2 linked regions of the Rhodopseudomonas palustris genome follow. The protein of the gene in region 1 binds, or shares a complex with, the protein of each later gene. Links are inferred from orthologs where the notes say so. Each region holds a gene or a part of one and is shown in the gene's direction. Other genes may lie near its edges.

What was found.
Region 2: the proteins of mfd (region 1) and uvrA are in contact, whole or in part, in a crystal structure (PDB 4DFC), measured with the Escherichia coli proteins. The link is inferred for Rhodopseudomonas palustris from one-to-one orthologs.

The regions. Positions count from the first base shown.
Region 1 is NZ_CP041387.1:1,911,173-1,919,787, forward strand. The notes cover bases 2,015-6,105. They hold mfd (transcription-repair coupling factor), read left to right. Parts: upstream 2,015-2,386; coding sequence 2,387-5,905; downstream 5,906-6,105. Other genes in these bases: FLL57_RS08675 (succinate dehydrogenase assembly factor 2), read left to right, coding at 2,100-2,390. In the rest of the region: ATP-dependent DNA helicase RecG, read right to left, coding at 1-1,945; FLL57_RS08685 (GGDEF domain-containing protein), read right to left, coding at 6,258-7,490; FLL57_RS08690 (class I adenylate-forming enzyme family protein), read right to left, coding at 7,540-8,615. UniProt on the Escherichia coli protein: Couples transcription and DNA repair by recognizing RNA polymerase (RNAP) stalled at DNA lesions. Mediates ATP-dependent release of RNAP and its truncated transcript from the DNA, and recruitment of nucleotide excision repair machinery to the damaged site.
Region 2 is NZ_CP041387.1:2,066,053-2,071,374, forward strand. The notes cover bases 1,684-5,322. They hold uvrA (excinuclease ABC subunit UvrA), read left to right. Parts: upstream 1,684-2,032; coding sequence 2,033-5,122; downstream 5,123-5,322. Other genes in these bases: FLL57_RS09435 (outer membrane protein), read left to right, coding at 1,684-1,792. Outside these bases: FLL57_RS09430 (single-stranded DNA-binding protein), read right to left, coding at 21-524; more of FLL57_RS09435, read left to right, coding at 1,052-1,683. UniProt on the Escherichia coli protein: The UvrABC repair system catalyzes the recognition and processing of DNA lesions. UvrA is an ATPase and a DNA-binding protein. A damage recognition complex composed of 2 UvrA and 2 UvrB subunits scans DNA for abnormalities.

The DNA.
Region 1 (8,615 bases):
AGCGTGCGATCCGGTAGCCGGGCAGGCCGCTCTGGCGGGTGCCGAGCACGTCGCCTTCGCCGCGCAGCTTGAGGTCTTCCTCGGCGATCCGGAAACCGTCGGTGGTATCGCGGATCACGCGTAAGCGCGCCGCCGAGAGTTCGCCGAGCGGCTCGCGATACAGCAGCAAGCACGTCGACGCCTCACTGCCGCGGCCGACCCGGCCGCGAAGCTGATGCAGTTGTGCCAGACCGAACCGTTCGGCGTTTTCGATCACCATGATGGTGGCTTCGGGCACGTCGACACCGACCTCGACCACCGTGGTGGCGACCAAGACGCTGATCTCGCCGCGCGCGAACTGGCCCATCACCTGGTCCTTGTCGCTGCCGCGCATCCGGCCGTGCACCAGCCCGACCTGGTGGTCGCCGAAGCGCTGTCGCAACGACTCGAAACGCTGTTCGGCGTCGGTGAGTTTGACGGTCTCGGATTCTTCCACCAGCGGGCAGATCCAGTACACGCGTTTGCCGACGGCGATGGCGCGGCCGATGCCGTCGATGACTTCGGGCAGCCGGGTGTCGGACAGCGTGCGGGTGTCGATCGGCTGGCGGCCGGCGGGCTTCTCGCGGAGTTCCGAAACGTCCATGTCGCCGAAGTAAGTCAGCACCAGCGTGCGCGGGATCGGCGTTGCGCTGAGCACCAGCACGTCGACATCGGCGCCCTTGCTGGTCAGCGCCAGACGCTCGCGCACGCCGAAACGGTGCTGCTCGTCGACCACCGCTAGCGCCAGCGATTTGTAGATCACGTCGTCCTGGATCAGCGCGTGGGTGCCGACCAGAAAATCGATCTCGCCGGCGGCGAGGCGCTCCAGGATCTCGCGGCGTTCCTTGCCTTTCTCGCGGCCGGTCAGGATCGCGACCTGCATCCCGGCGCGTTCGGCGAGCGGCGCGATGGTTTTGATGTGCTGACGGGCGAGGATTTCGGTCGGCGCCATCAGTGCCGCCTGCTTGCCGGCCTCGGCGACCGCCGCTGCGGCCAGCAGCGCCACCACGGTCTTTCCGCTTCCGACGTCGCCCTGCAGCAGCCGCAGCATCCGCACCGGTTGGCGCAGATCCTCGGCGATCGCCGCCGCGGCCTGCTGCTGCGAGGCGGTGAGTGCATAAGGCAACGCGTCGATGATCTTGTGACGCAGCCGACCGTCGCCGGCGTTGCGGCTGCCGGCCGGGCGGCGGAGCTGCGCCCGCACCAAAGCCAGCGCGAGTTGCCCGGCGAGCAGTTCGTCATAGGCCAGGCGCGACCAATACGGCCCGTCCGGCAGAATGTCGGTCGGCTGGTCCGGGATGTGGACGTGCTTCAGCGCTTCGGCGAACGAGGGAAACCGGCAGCGCCGCAGCACCTCGGGGCTGATCCATTCCGGCAGCGCCGGCAGCTTGGTCAGCGCCTGCGCCACCGCGCGGCGCAGCGAGCCGATCGCCAGTCCCTCGGTCAGCGGATACACCGGATCGATCTGCGGCAGCTTGGCGAAGGCTTCCTCGTCGACGACGCGGTCCGGATGCACGATCTGCAGCGTGCCGTCGTAGAGCTGGCCGGTGCCGGAGACGTAGCGCTTGGCGCCGACCGGCAGCAGCTTCTGCACATAGTCCGGCTTGGCGCGGAAGAACGTCAGCACCACGTCGCCGGTGTCGTCGCTGGCATAGACCAGATACGGCGCGCGGGAGCGGCCCGGCGGCGGTGCGCGGTGGCGATCGACCGTCACCTCCAGCGTCACCACCGTGCCCGGCACGGCGTCGCGAATCTTCGGCCTGGCGCGCCGGTCGATCACGCTGGTCGGCAGATGCAGCAGCAGATCGGCCAGCCGCGGGGTGTCGTCGCGGTCCAGCAGATAGCGGAACAGCTTGTCCTGTTTCGGCCCGACGCCGGAAAGGCTGGTGACCGGGGCGAACAGCGGATTGAGCAGAGCAGGGCGCATCGAACCAAGGCGGGTGGGATGGGCGGTGTCCGCAGGGTTGGCTGCATTTGCCGCCGATTGCAATGCGTCCGTGCGGGCTGACAGCGGCGATTGTGACGGCTATACCAGCCTCGCCCGGCACGTCCGGGCTTTTGGCGTTGAGGTGGATTTCGACATGACGGGCACCACACGGTCGAGCGGCGGGCTCGACGACCGCCGCAAGCGGCTGCTGTTCCGCTGCTGGCATCGCGGCACACGCGAGATGGATCTGATTCTCGGCCAGTTCGCCGACGCCGAGATCGGCACGCTGTCGGAGGCGGAGCTCGACGAGCTGGAGCGGCTGATCGAGGTCAACGACCACGATCTCTACGCCGCGGTCGCCGGCGGCGACACGCTGCCGGCCGAGTTCAAGGGCGGTCTGTTCGAACGGATCAAGACCTACGGCCATCAGGACGGCGCCGTATGAAGACTCCGAGCAGGTCGCCGGCGGAACAGCTTACGCCCGGCAAGGCGCTGACCTTCGCCAACGTCGCCGAAGGCGCCGAAGGGCTGATCATCGCCGATCTGGCCCGCGCGGTCGCGGCCAAGCCGAAGGCGCCCGCCGTCAGCCTGACGGTGATCTGCCGCGACGGCCCGCGGATGCAGCAACTCGCGCGCAGCCTCGAGTTCTTCGCGCCTGATCTCGAGGTGCTGCAGTTTCCGGCCTGGGACTGCCAGCCTTATGACCGCGTTTCGCCGCACGCCGGCATCCTGGCGCAGCGTGTCACCACCCTGGCGAAGCTGTCGCGCCTGACCGGCAGCGACAAGCCGCTGATCGTGCTGACGACGGTCAACGCCGCCGTGCAGCGGGTGCCGGTGCGCGAGATTGTCGCCGCGCAGGCGCTGTCGGTGGCCCCCGGTAACGTCGTGCCGATGGATTCGATCGTCGCGTGGCTCGAACACAACGGCTACAGCCGCGCCTCCACGGTGCGCGAAGCCGGCGAATATGCGGTGCGCGGCGGCATCCTCGACCTGTTTCCTGCCGGCCTCGACCAGCCGGTGCGGTTCGACTTCTTCGGCGACCAGCTCGAATCGATCCGCACCTTCGACGCCGAGACCCAGCGCACGCTGCACACCATGCGCGGCCTGGATCTGGTGCCGGTGTCGGAATTCCAGCTCGTCACCGAAACCATCCGCCGGTTCCGGATGGGCTATGTCGCCACCTTCGGCGCGCCGCACCCGGACGATCAGCTCTACGCCGCGGTCAGCGAAGGTCGCCGCCATCCCGGCATGGAGCACTGGCTGCCGCTGTTCCAGGAGCGGATGGACACGCTGTTCGATTACCTGAAGGCAACGCCGGTCGCGATCGAGCCGCAGAGCGAGGATGCCGCGCGCGAGCGCTTCAAGCAGATCGCCGACTATTACGACGCCCGCCGCGAAGCGATGGACCAGCCCGGCTCCGGCGCGATCTACAAGCCGCTGCCGCCGGATCAACTCTATCTCACCGACAGCGAATGGACCGCGCGGCTGGAAGGCGTGCCGCTGGCACGGCTGACGCCGTTCGCGCTGCCGGAAGACACCAGCAACGTCATCGACGCAGGCGCCCGGGCCGGCCGCAACTTTGCGCCGGAGCGCGCGGACGCCAACGTCAACGTGTTCGAGCAGCTTGTGGCGCACGTCTATGCGCTGCAGGCGGTGCGCAAGAAGGTCGTGATCGCACTGTGGAGCGAAGGCTCGCGCGACCGCATGGCGAGCATGCTGAAGGACCACAAGCTAGTCGCGCTTACCAGCGTCAATTCCTGGCGTACCGTGCAGGCGACGCCGCGCAACGAAACCATGCTGGCGGTGGTCGGGCTGGAGTCCGGCTTCGAGACCGACGCCTTTGCAGTGATCACCGAGCAGGACGTGCTCGGCGACCGTTTGGTGCGCCAGCGCAAGGCCAGCAAGAAGCTCGACAACTTCATCTCCGAAGTCACCAGCCTGTCGACCGGCGATATCGTCGTGCATGTCGAGCACGGCATCGGCCGCTTCGTCGGCCTGCAGACGCTCCAGGTCGGCGGCGCGCCGCACGACTGCGTCGAGCTGCACTATGCGAACGAAACCAAGCTGTTTCTGCCGGTCGAGAACATTGAACTGCTGTCGCGCTACGGCTCCGACGGCACCACGGTCGAACTCGACAAGCTCGGCGGTTCGGGCTGGCAGGCGCGCAAGGCCAAGCTGAAGAACCGCATCCGTCAGATCGCCGGCGAACTGATCAAGGTCGCGGCCGAACGGCATTTGCGCGAGGCGCCGAAGCTGCCGATCCAGCCGCAGCTCTACGACGAATTCTGTGCGCGCTTCCCCTACGATGAAACCGAGGATCAGCTCGCCGCCATCAACGCGGCGCTCGGCGATCTGGAGAAGGGCACGCCGATGGACCGCCTGGTCTGCGGCGACGTCGGCTTCGGCAAGACCGAAGTGGCGCTGCGCGCCGCCTTCGCGGTGGCGCTCGACGGCAAGCAGGTGGCGGTCGTGGTCCCGACCACGCTGCTGGCGCGGCAGCACGCCAAGACCTTCACCGAACGCTTCCGCGGGTTCCCGGTCAATGTCGGGCAGGCGTCGCGGCTGGTCAGCGCCAAGGAGCTGACCCAGGTCAAGAAGGGCATCGCCGACGGCACGCTCGACATCGTGGTCGGCACCCACGCGCTGCTCGGCAAGTCGATCAAGTTCAAGGATCTCGGCCTCGTCATCGTCGACGAGGAGCAGCATTTCGGCGTCACCCACAAGGAGAAGCTGAAGCAGCTCCGCGCCGAGGTGCACGTGCTGACGCTGAGCGCGACGCCGATCCCGCGCACGCTGCAGCTCGCCATGACCGGGGTGCGCGATCTGTCGATCATCGCGTCGCCGCCGGTCGACCGGCTCGCGGTGCGTACCTTCGTGGCGCCGCACGATCCCTTGATGATCCGCGAGGCGCTGCTGCGCGAGCGCTATCGCGGCGGCCAGGCGTTCTACGTCGTGCCGCGGATCGACGATCTCGCTGAGGTGAAGGACTTCCTCGACAAGCACGTGCCTGAGATGAAGGTCGCAGTCGCCCACGGCCAGATGCCGCCGGCGGTGATCGAGGACATCATGTCGGCGTTCTACGACGGCAAGTTCGACATCCTCTTGTCGACCACGATTGTCGAATCCGGTCTCGATATTCCGAACGCCAATACGCTGATCGTGCATCGCGCCGACATGTTCGGCCTGGCGCAATTGTATCAGCTCCGCGGCCGCGTCGGCCGGTCGAAGCTGCGCGCCTATGCGCTGTTCACGCTGCCGCAGCACAACATCACCGCGCAGGCGGAGCGCCGGCTCAAAGTGCTGCAATCGCTGGAGACGCTCGGGGCCGGATTCCAGCTAGCATCGCACGACCTCGACATCCGCGGCGCCGGCAATCTGCTCGGCGAAGAACAGTCCGGCCACATCAAGGAAGTCGGCTTCGAGCTGTATCAGCAGATGCTGGAGGAGGCGATCACCAACCTCAAGGCCGGCATCGTCGACGAACCGGTCGCCGATCGCTGGTCGCCGCAGATCACCATCGGCATGCCGGTGCTGATCCCGGAGGACTTCGTTGCCGATCTTGCGGTGAGGCTGTCGCTGTATCGCCGGCTCGCCGATCTCGACACCGACGAGGAGATCGAGAACTTCGCAGCCGAGCTGCGCGACCGTTTCGGTCCGCTGCCGGACGAGGTGCGCTATTTGTTCAAGGTGGCGGCGATCAAGGCGTATTGCCGCCGTGCCAATGTCGAGAAGGTCGACGCCGGTCCGAAGGGCGTCGTCATCAGCTTCCGCGACAACGCCTTCGCGCAGCCGGACAAGCTGGTGTTCTTCATCAAGCGCCACGGCGAAGCCGCCAAGGTGCGGCCCGACATGAAGGTGGTGTTCTTCCAGGTCTGGAAGACGCCGGAAGAGCGGCTGATGGGCACGACCGATATCCTCAAGCAGCTCGCCGACCTCGCCGAGAACCGCAAGGCGGCGTGATCTTTCGCCGCCACGTCATTGCGAGGCGGCGAAACCGACGAAGCGATCCAACTGTGTATGGGGCCTCTGGATTGCTTCGCCTTCGGCTCGCAATGACGGGGAGCGCGTTATCTGATTAGTGCGCTTCATCGATTGATTGATGCCAGGCTTGCCCTCCCCAAGGGCAGGGAGACCTCATCCTGCGGTGCCCGGCAAAGCCGGACGTCTCGAAGGATGAGAAGCCGCATGGCTTGTGGCGCATGGTTCGAGACGGCGCTTCGCGCCTCCTCACCATGAGGATTGTGCTTGTTGGGACTACGCCGAAGTGCGCTCCAGATTCAACTGAGAACGGACCACCTCTAGCCTGCGGCTCTCACGACGCCGCGCGGCGGCGGTCCTGCTGGACGACGCGGGTCAGGATGGCGCGGGCGGATTCGTCCGGCATCAGGGTGGCGACGCTGACGTCGGGATCGATCCGTGCCTCGCGCCGGGCGCTGTGCGCGGTCTGCTTGATCACGCTGCTGAGCCGGCGTGCGATCGCCTGGGCGTTGCGCAGGTCGGTCGCGGCGAACACCACCAGCAGGGTGCCGTCGGTCTGCAGCGTGCCGAAATCCATCTTGCGCATCAGCCGGCTGACAATCCGGGCGGCGTCGTGGACCGCGCGGCGATCGGCGCGGTGCAGGACGAAGCGCGCGACCGACAGGCCTTCGCCGCGAGTCTGGGCCTGATACACGGCGGTCGCAAAATCGCGCTCGAATGCAGTCTCGGTCAGCAAGCCAGTGCGGGGATCGAGCAGCCCGCCCGCGTCGAGCGAGGCGAGGGTGCGGGTGAGGCGGGCTTCGAAGGCGTGCTGGCGCACCAGCGGCAGCGCGGCACCGACGATCTGCGCCGGGGTGCCGTCGACGAATTCAAGGTATGGCAGCTCGACTTCCGGCTGCGGGGCCGCGACGCCGACTACGATCGGCAGGTGCCGAAACCGGGTATCCTCCGACAATACGGTGAGAAACGCATCGACCACGCGCGGGCTGAAACCTTCGGCCAGCACAATGCCGTCGAGGTCGCGGGCGTTGAGATGCTTGGCGGCGGCCTCGATCGACAATGCGCCGACCACCCCGACGCGTTCGCCGAGCGCGACCGACAGCGCCGGATAGGCCGCGCCGCGACCGATCAGCAGCACGGTGGCGTCCTGCAACGGGTCGTTGTCGGACAGCTCGGTGAGGCCGCCCGGATCGGTCAGGCGCCGCATCGCGGTGGCGTGCAGCGTCCGTACTCGCAGTGCCGCGCGCAGCCGCGGCGCAAGATGGATCAATTCGCGCGGATCGGCGCTGAACGGCATCGCATTGTCGGGCAGAGGACCATCCGCCCCGATCGCGATCAACGGTACATAGGGTTGCAGCAGCCCGACCTGGCGGGCGAGGGTCGCGAGCGCGCCGGCGGGCGCGCCACCATCGACGACCACGGCCGACGGTCGCAGCCGGCCGATCGCGTCAGCCGCATCGGAGCACGACGCGGTGAGCACCGGAAACAGTTTGGCGTCCGTCAGCGCAGCAAGGGTCAGCGAACTGTCGTCGCCGGTCACGACGAGGATAGGCGCGTGGTACGACATTCCAAGAACGGCTCCCGCAGTCGAGGCGGAAAACCGTAAGCGGTCGCTGTTAATGCGGCGTCAACGTCGATGCGCGGTTTTCATCGAGCTTCGGTGCGTCGCGGAAGGCTTCGACCATCAAAGGGTTTAGGCCGAGTTCTGAAAGTGCTTCGCGAGCTCTGGAATTGTCCTGCGCGCGGCCCGCGAGCCGGTAGCCGCTGAGCCGGTCCGGCAGCGCCGTCAGCAGCGCGCCCTGGCCGAGCCGCTTCGCCCATTCCTGCAGGTCGAGCGCCAGGAAGCGATAGCCGCCGACCGCCATCACCCCGGCGGGCGGTGCGGTGATGCACACCGCCCCGGTGGCGCGGTCGAGCCGCGCCGCGTAGCCGGTATCGACAAAGTCCGGCGGCGGCGCCATCGGGATCGAACTGTTGAGCGGCGGCAGCGGCGCATAGGCCGCGAGCGTCACCATCGGGCCGCGCAGCCCGAGCGTGCCCTTCGGCGTGATCAAGACCTCGCCCGCGGTCGAGCCGCCGGCATGACCGCGCGGCGCGGTGTGCGGTCCCGGCATGATCGCCGCCGGTGTGCCGTCCGCGGCACGCTGGGCGCCGAACAGGCCGGCTTCGCCGAACAGATAGATGTCGGTGAAGTTCGCCGGCGCGCCGATCCAGGACGGGCTGGCGCCGACCTGTTCGGGCGACCGCCACAGCCCGACCACGCTGCGCAGCGACGGCGCCTGCGCCGCAAGGCCGGCCTCGCCGAGCCGGAGCGCCAGGGGCGCCGGCGTCACCAGCGCCTGACACCCCAGTTCGACGATCTGCCGCTCCAGCACCGCGTCGTCGAATGGATGGTGCAGCGCCAGCGTGCCGCCGCTGAGCAGCCAGGTCACCATCGACGAGGCGAGGCCGGCGAACGATGCGGGCGTCTGCGCCGACAGCATCACCGCGCCTTGCGGGATCGCGCTTTCGAGGAACACCACGAGTCCGCCGGCGATCAGGTGCAGATGGCTGCGCGGGATGGCGCGGACGCCGTCGCTGGTTGTGTCGAACGAGATCACCGCGGCGCGGCGGGCCTCCTGCAGCCCGGGCGGCGGCGGCAGCGCGCTGTCGTCGGCCATCGCGGCGTCGAGCGACGCCATGCCTTCGGGCA
Region 2 (5,322 bases), 150 kb from region 1 along the record:
AGCGTGCGAACTGAGCGCCGTCAGAACGGAATATCGTCGTCCATGTCGCTGCGGCCGCCGCCGCTGCTGGCCGGCATCGGCCGCCGTCCGCCGCCACCACCCGAGGGACCGCTGGAGCCGAAATCGCCGCCGGAATTGTCATCGCCATAGCCGCCGCCACCACCGCCGCCACTGCGGCCGTCGAGCATGGTCAGCGTCGAGTTGAAATTCTGCAGCACGACTTCGGTGCTGTAGCGCTCGGCGCCGCTCTGATCGGTCCATTTGCGCGTCTGCAACTGGCCTTCAATGTAAACCTTCGCGCCCTTTTTCAGATACTGCTCGGCGACCTTGCACAACCCTTCGTTGAAGATCACCACGCGATGCCACTCGGTCTTCTCCTTGCGCTCGCCGGTCGCGCGGTCGCGCCAGGTCTCGGAGGTCGCAATCCGCAAGTTGGCGATCGGACGCCCGTCCTGGGTCCGCTTGATCTCCGGATCGGCACCGAGATTCCCGACCAGGATCACCTTGTTCACGCTACCCGCCATCGACGTCTCCTCTTCAAATCATACTGACCGCGCGGCGCCCGCGACCCGGCCGGCCATCGCCAGCCTCCCGCTCTGCCGCTGCTCACGCCGAAACTCGGCGCGACGCCCGTTCCGGTCCAAGCGAATACGCTGTGGGCGGCGCCTCGCCCATACGTCCGCGAGCGAAAACGCCCGCCTCATGGGATTTATCCACCGGCGCGAATTCACGCAGTCTGTTCTATTTTTGTTCCGAAGTGAAGCGCAAAGTCGACATGCCGGCCTGGCTCCCATTTTTCCGCGTCCGCACCGCCCGAAGTAACACCAGGCCGCGACGGTAACCCGTTGTGAACAAGTTGCAATTTCCGACAATCTATCCCTGGTTTTAGGAACTGAATTTCACTCGCGACTGTTGCATTTTGGAGACGGCGCTTTGCTCGCAGCGGGGTTATGGTCCAGGGCGTGGAATTAAAGGGCGCTCGCGCTTCTCGCTCAGCAGAGGGACACTGCCGACCGAGAACCGGTGAAGCACAGACAACCGGAGAATTGCGATGAAGAAATTTCTGCTGGGGACTGTCGGTTTGATTGCGTTGGGTGTCGCGCCGGCGATGGCGGCGGATCTCGCGGCCCGCCCCTACACCAAGGCGCCGCCGATCATTCCGGCGATGTATGACTGGTCGGGCTTCTACATCGGCGCGAACGGCGGCTGGGGCAGCAGCCGCAATTGCTGGGACTATCTTGGCACCACGGCTGCCCCGTTCGCCGCGTTCGGCGAGGGCTGCCACGATGCGTCCGGCGGGACCGTCGGCGGTCAGATCGGCTACAATTGGCAGGTTGGAACCTGGGTGTTCGGCGTCGAAGCCCAGGGCAACTGGGCCGATTTCAAGGGCTCGAACGCAAGCCTGCGGTTCACGGACACGACCAACGAAAGCAAGGTCGATGCGTTCGGTCTGTTCACCGCCCGCGTCGGGTATGCCTGGAACAACGCGCTGCTTTACGTGAAAGGCGGCGCGGCGGTCACCAGCGACAAGTACACCACCTACCGGACCTTGGCTGGAACGATCATCGACGATGCCAGCGAAACCCGCTGGGGCGCCGCGGTCGGCGGTGGCCTGGAATACGGCTTCACGCCGAACTGGTCGTTCGCCGTCGAATACGACCACCTGTTCATGGGCGGTCGCGACCTCACCTTCGCTCCGACCACCAATGTCGACCACATCAAGCAGGACGTCGACGTGGTCACCGCGCGGATCAACTATCGCTGGGGCGGCCCGATCGTGGCGCGCTACTGAGTCTGCGCCGGCTGAATTCAGCCACGCTGCGAAGGCCGGCCTCGTGCCGGCCTTCTGCGTTTTGGGCCCGATCGACGACCGCAGCCGGCCCCGCCGTAACAATCCGGTTGATGGCGCGCGGAGCCTCTGGCAATCGCCTGTCGTTCTTCCTATGTTCCAAGCTCAGCCTCATCCGGCGTCAGCCCCGGTCGATCCGGCGCGCGCCCCAACCGGCGCGCTGCCGCGCGTCTGGACACCCGTATGGACGAAGTGATCAAGGCCAAGCGTCAGACCCCCGCGGCCTCGAGCCGGACCGCCATCACCATTCGCGGCGCCCGCGAGCACAATCTCAAGAACGTCGACGTCACCATCCCACGCGACAAGCTGGTGGTGTTCACCGGCCTGTCCGGCTCCGGCAAGTCGTCGCTGGCGTTCGATACCATCTACGCCGAGGGCCAGCGCCGCTATGTCGAGTCGCTGTCGGCCTATGCCCGGCAATTCCTCGAGATGATGCAGAAGCCGGACGTCGACCAGATCGACGGCCTGTCGCCGGCGATCTCGATCGAACAGAAGACCACCTCGAAGAACCCGCGCTCGACCGTCGGCACCGTCACCGAGATCTACGACTACATGCGCCTGCTGTGGGCGCGCGTCGGCGTGCCCTACTCGCCGGCGACCGGCCTGCCGATCGAGAGCCAGACCGTGTCGCAGATGGTCGACCGGGTGCTGGCGCTACCCGAAGGCACCCGCCTGTATCTGCTGGCGCCGGTGGTGCGCGGCCGCAAGGGCGAGTACCGGAAAGAACTCGCCGACTGGCTGAAGAAGGGCTTCCAGCGCGTCAAGATCGACGGCGCGTTCCACGAGCTCGCCGAAGCACCGACGCTCGACAAGAAGTTCCCGCACGACATCGACGTCGTGGTCGACCGGATCGTGGTGCGTCCCGACATCGGACAGCGCCTCGCCGAGAGCTTCGAGACCGCGCTGAAGCTGGCCGAGGGGCTGGCGGTGATCGAGTTCGCGGATGCGCCGCCCCCGCCGCCATCCTTCGAGACGCGCCCTGCGGGCGCTCCTCAGGATGAGGACGGCAAACGCGGCAAGCCCAAGAAGGGAGCTCCTCACCCTGAGGAGGCGCAAAGCGCCGTCTCGAAGGGTGAAGCCGCGGGCAAGAAAGTCGCCAAAATCCACGACAAGTCCGGCCCCGAGCGCCTCCTGTTCTCGGAGAAGTTCGCCTGCCCGGTCTCCGGCTTCACCATTCCGGAGATCGAGCCCCGGCTGTTCTCGTTCAACAATCCCTACGGCGCCTGCCCGGAATGCGGCGGCCTCGGCATCGAGCAGCACATCGACGCCGATCTCGTGGTGCCCGACAAGGAACTGAGCTTGCGCAAGGGCGCGATCGCGCCGTGGGCGAAGTCGTCGTCGCCGTACTACCTGCAGACGCTGACCGCACTGGCCAAGCACTACAAGTTCACGCTCGACACCAAGTGGAAGGACTTGCCGAAGAAGGTGCAGAACGTCCTGCTGCACGGCTCCGGCGACGACGAGATCAAGTTCTCCTACGAAGACGGCGTGCGCTCCTACGACACCAAGAAGCCGTTCGAGGGCGTCGTCACCAATATCGAGCGCCGCTTCCGCGAGACCGAGAGCGAGTGGGCGCGCGAGGAGCTCGGCAAGTACTTCTCCGACGTACCGTGCGACGCCTGCCACGGCCATCGCCTCAAGCCGGAGGCGCTGTGCGTCAAGATCGGCGGCAAGCATATCGGCGAAGTCTCTGAATTGTCGGTCAAGGCCGCCGGCGACTGGTTCGCCTCCGTGCCGAAGCTGCTCAACACCCAACAGAACGAGATCGCCGTCCGTATCCTGAAGGAGATCCGCGACCGGCTCAGCTTCCTGCTCGACGTCGGCCTCAACTATCTGACGCTGTCGCGCTCATCCGGCACATTGAGCGGCGGCGAAAGTCAGCGCATCCGCCTCGCCTCGCAGATCGGCAGCGGCCTCACCGGCGTGCTCTACGTGCTCGACGAGCCGTCGATCGGCCTGCACCAGCGCGACAACGCCCGGCTGCTCGACACCCTGAAGCGGCTGCGCGATCTCGGCAACACCGTGATCGTGGTCGAGCACGACGAGGACGCCATTCTGCTCGCCGACCATGTGCTCGACATCGGCCCCGGCGCCGGCGTCCATGGCGGCCACATCATCGCCCAAGGCTCGCCCGCCGAGATCATGCGCAATCCGAAGTCGCTGACCGGCAAGTATCTGACCGGCGAATTGTCGGTGCCGGTGCCCGAGCGCCGGCCGCCGAACCATCGCCGCACCCTCAAGCTGGTGGGCGCCCGCGGCAACAATCTGAAGAACGTCACCGCCGAGATTCCGCTCGGCCTGTTCACCTGCGTCACGGGTGTCTCCGGCGGCGGCAAGTCGACGCTGTTGATCGACACCTTCTACAAGGCGATCGCGCGCAAGCTGAACAACGCCAGCGAACCGCCGGCGCCGCATGACCGGATCGAGGGCCTCGAGCACATCGACAAGATCATCGACATCGACCAGTCGCCGATCGGTCGCACCCCGCGCAGTAACCCCGCGACCTACACCGGCGCGTTCACGCCGATCCGCGAGTGGTTCGCCGGCCTGCCGGAATCCAAGGCGCGCGGCTACGAGCCGGGCCGGTTCTCGTTCAACGTCAAGGGCGGCCGCTGCGAGGCCTGCCAGGGCGACGGCGTCATCAAGATCGAGATGCACTTCCTGCCCGACGTCTACGTCACCTGCGACGTCTGCAAGGGCAAACGCTACAACCGCGAAACGCTCGACGTGCTGTTCAAGGGCAAGTCGATCGCCGACGTGCTCGACATGACGGTCGAGGAAGCCGCCGAATTCTTCAAGGCGGTGCCGCGCGTCCGCGAGACCTTCAAGACGCTGCAGCGCGTCGGCCTCGACTACATCCATGTCGGCCAGCAGGCCACCACGCTGTCCGGCGGCGAAGCCCAGCGCGTCAAGCTCGCCAAGGAACTGAGCAAACGCGCCACCGGCCGCACGCTGTATATTCTCGACGAGCCAACGACGGGCCTGCACTTCCACGACGTCGCCAAACTGCTCGAAGTGCTGCACGAGCTGGTGGCGCAGGGCAACACCGTGGTGGTGATCGAGCACAATCTCGAAGTCATCAAGACCGCCGACTGGGTCATCGACCTCGGCCCCGAAGGCGGCGACGGCGGCGGCGAAATCGTCGCCTGGGGCCCGCCGGAGGACATCGTCAAAGCGCCGAGGAGCTACACCGGGAAGTTCTTGAAGCCGGTGCTGGAGAAGAAGGGGCCGACGAAGGCGGTGAAGCGGAAGACGGACGAGGCGGCGGAGTGATTTGACGAGGGGCTTATGGCCTGCAACGGGTTTAACCATCCCACAAATTGTCAATGCGACTTCAGAGGCGGACAACGGCGCTCTCGCCCGCCCGATTGGCATGGCTGGGTCCCAAGGATCGCACGCAGAGCCTTAAAGGGACCGACCTCACAATGCCCGGAATGCCACGCGCCGGTCTATTTTATACGCGGACGACATGG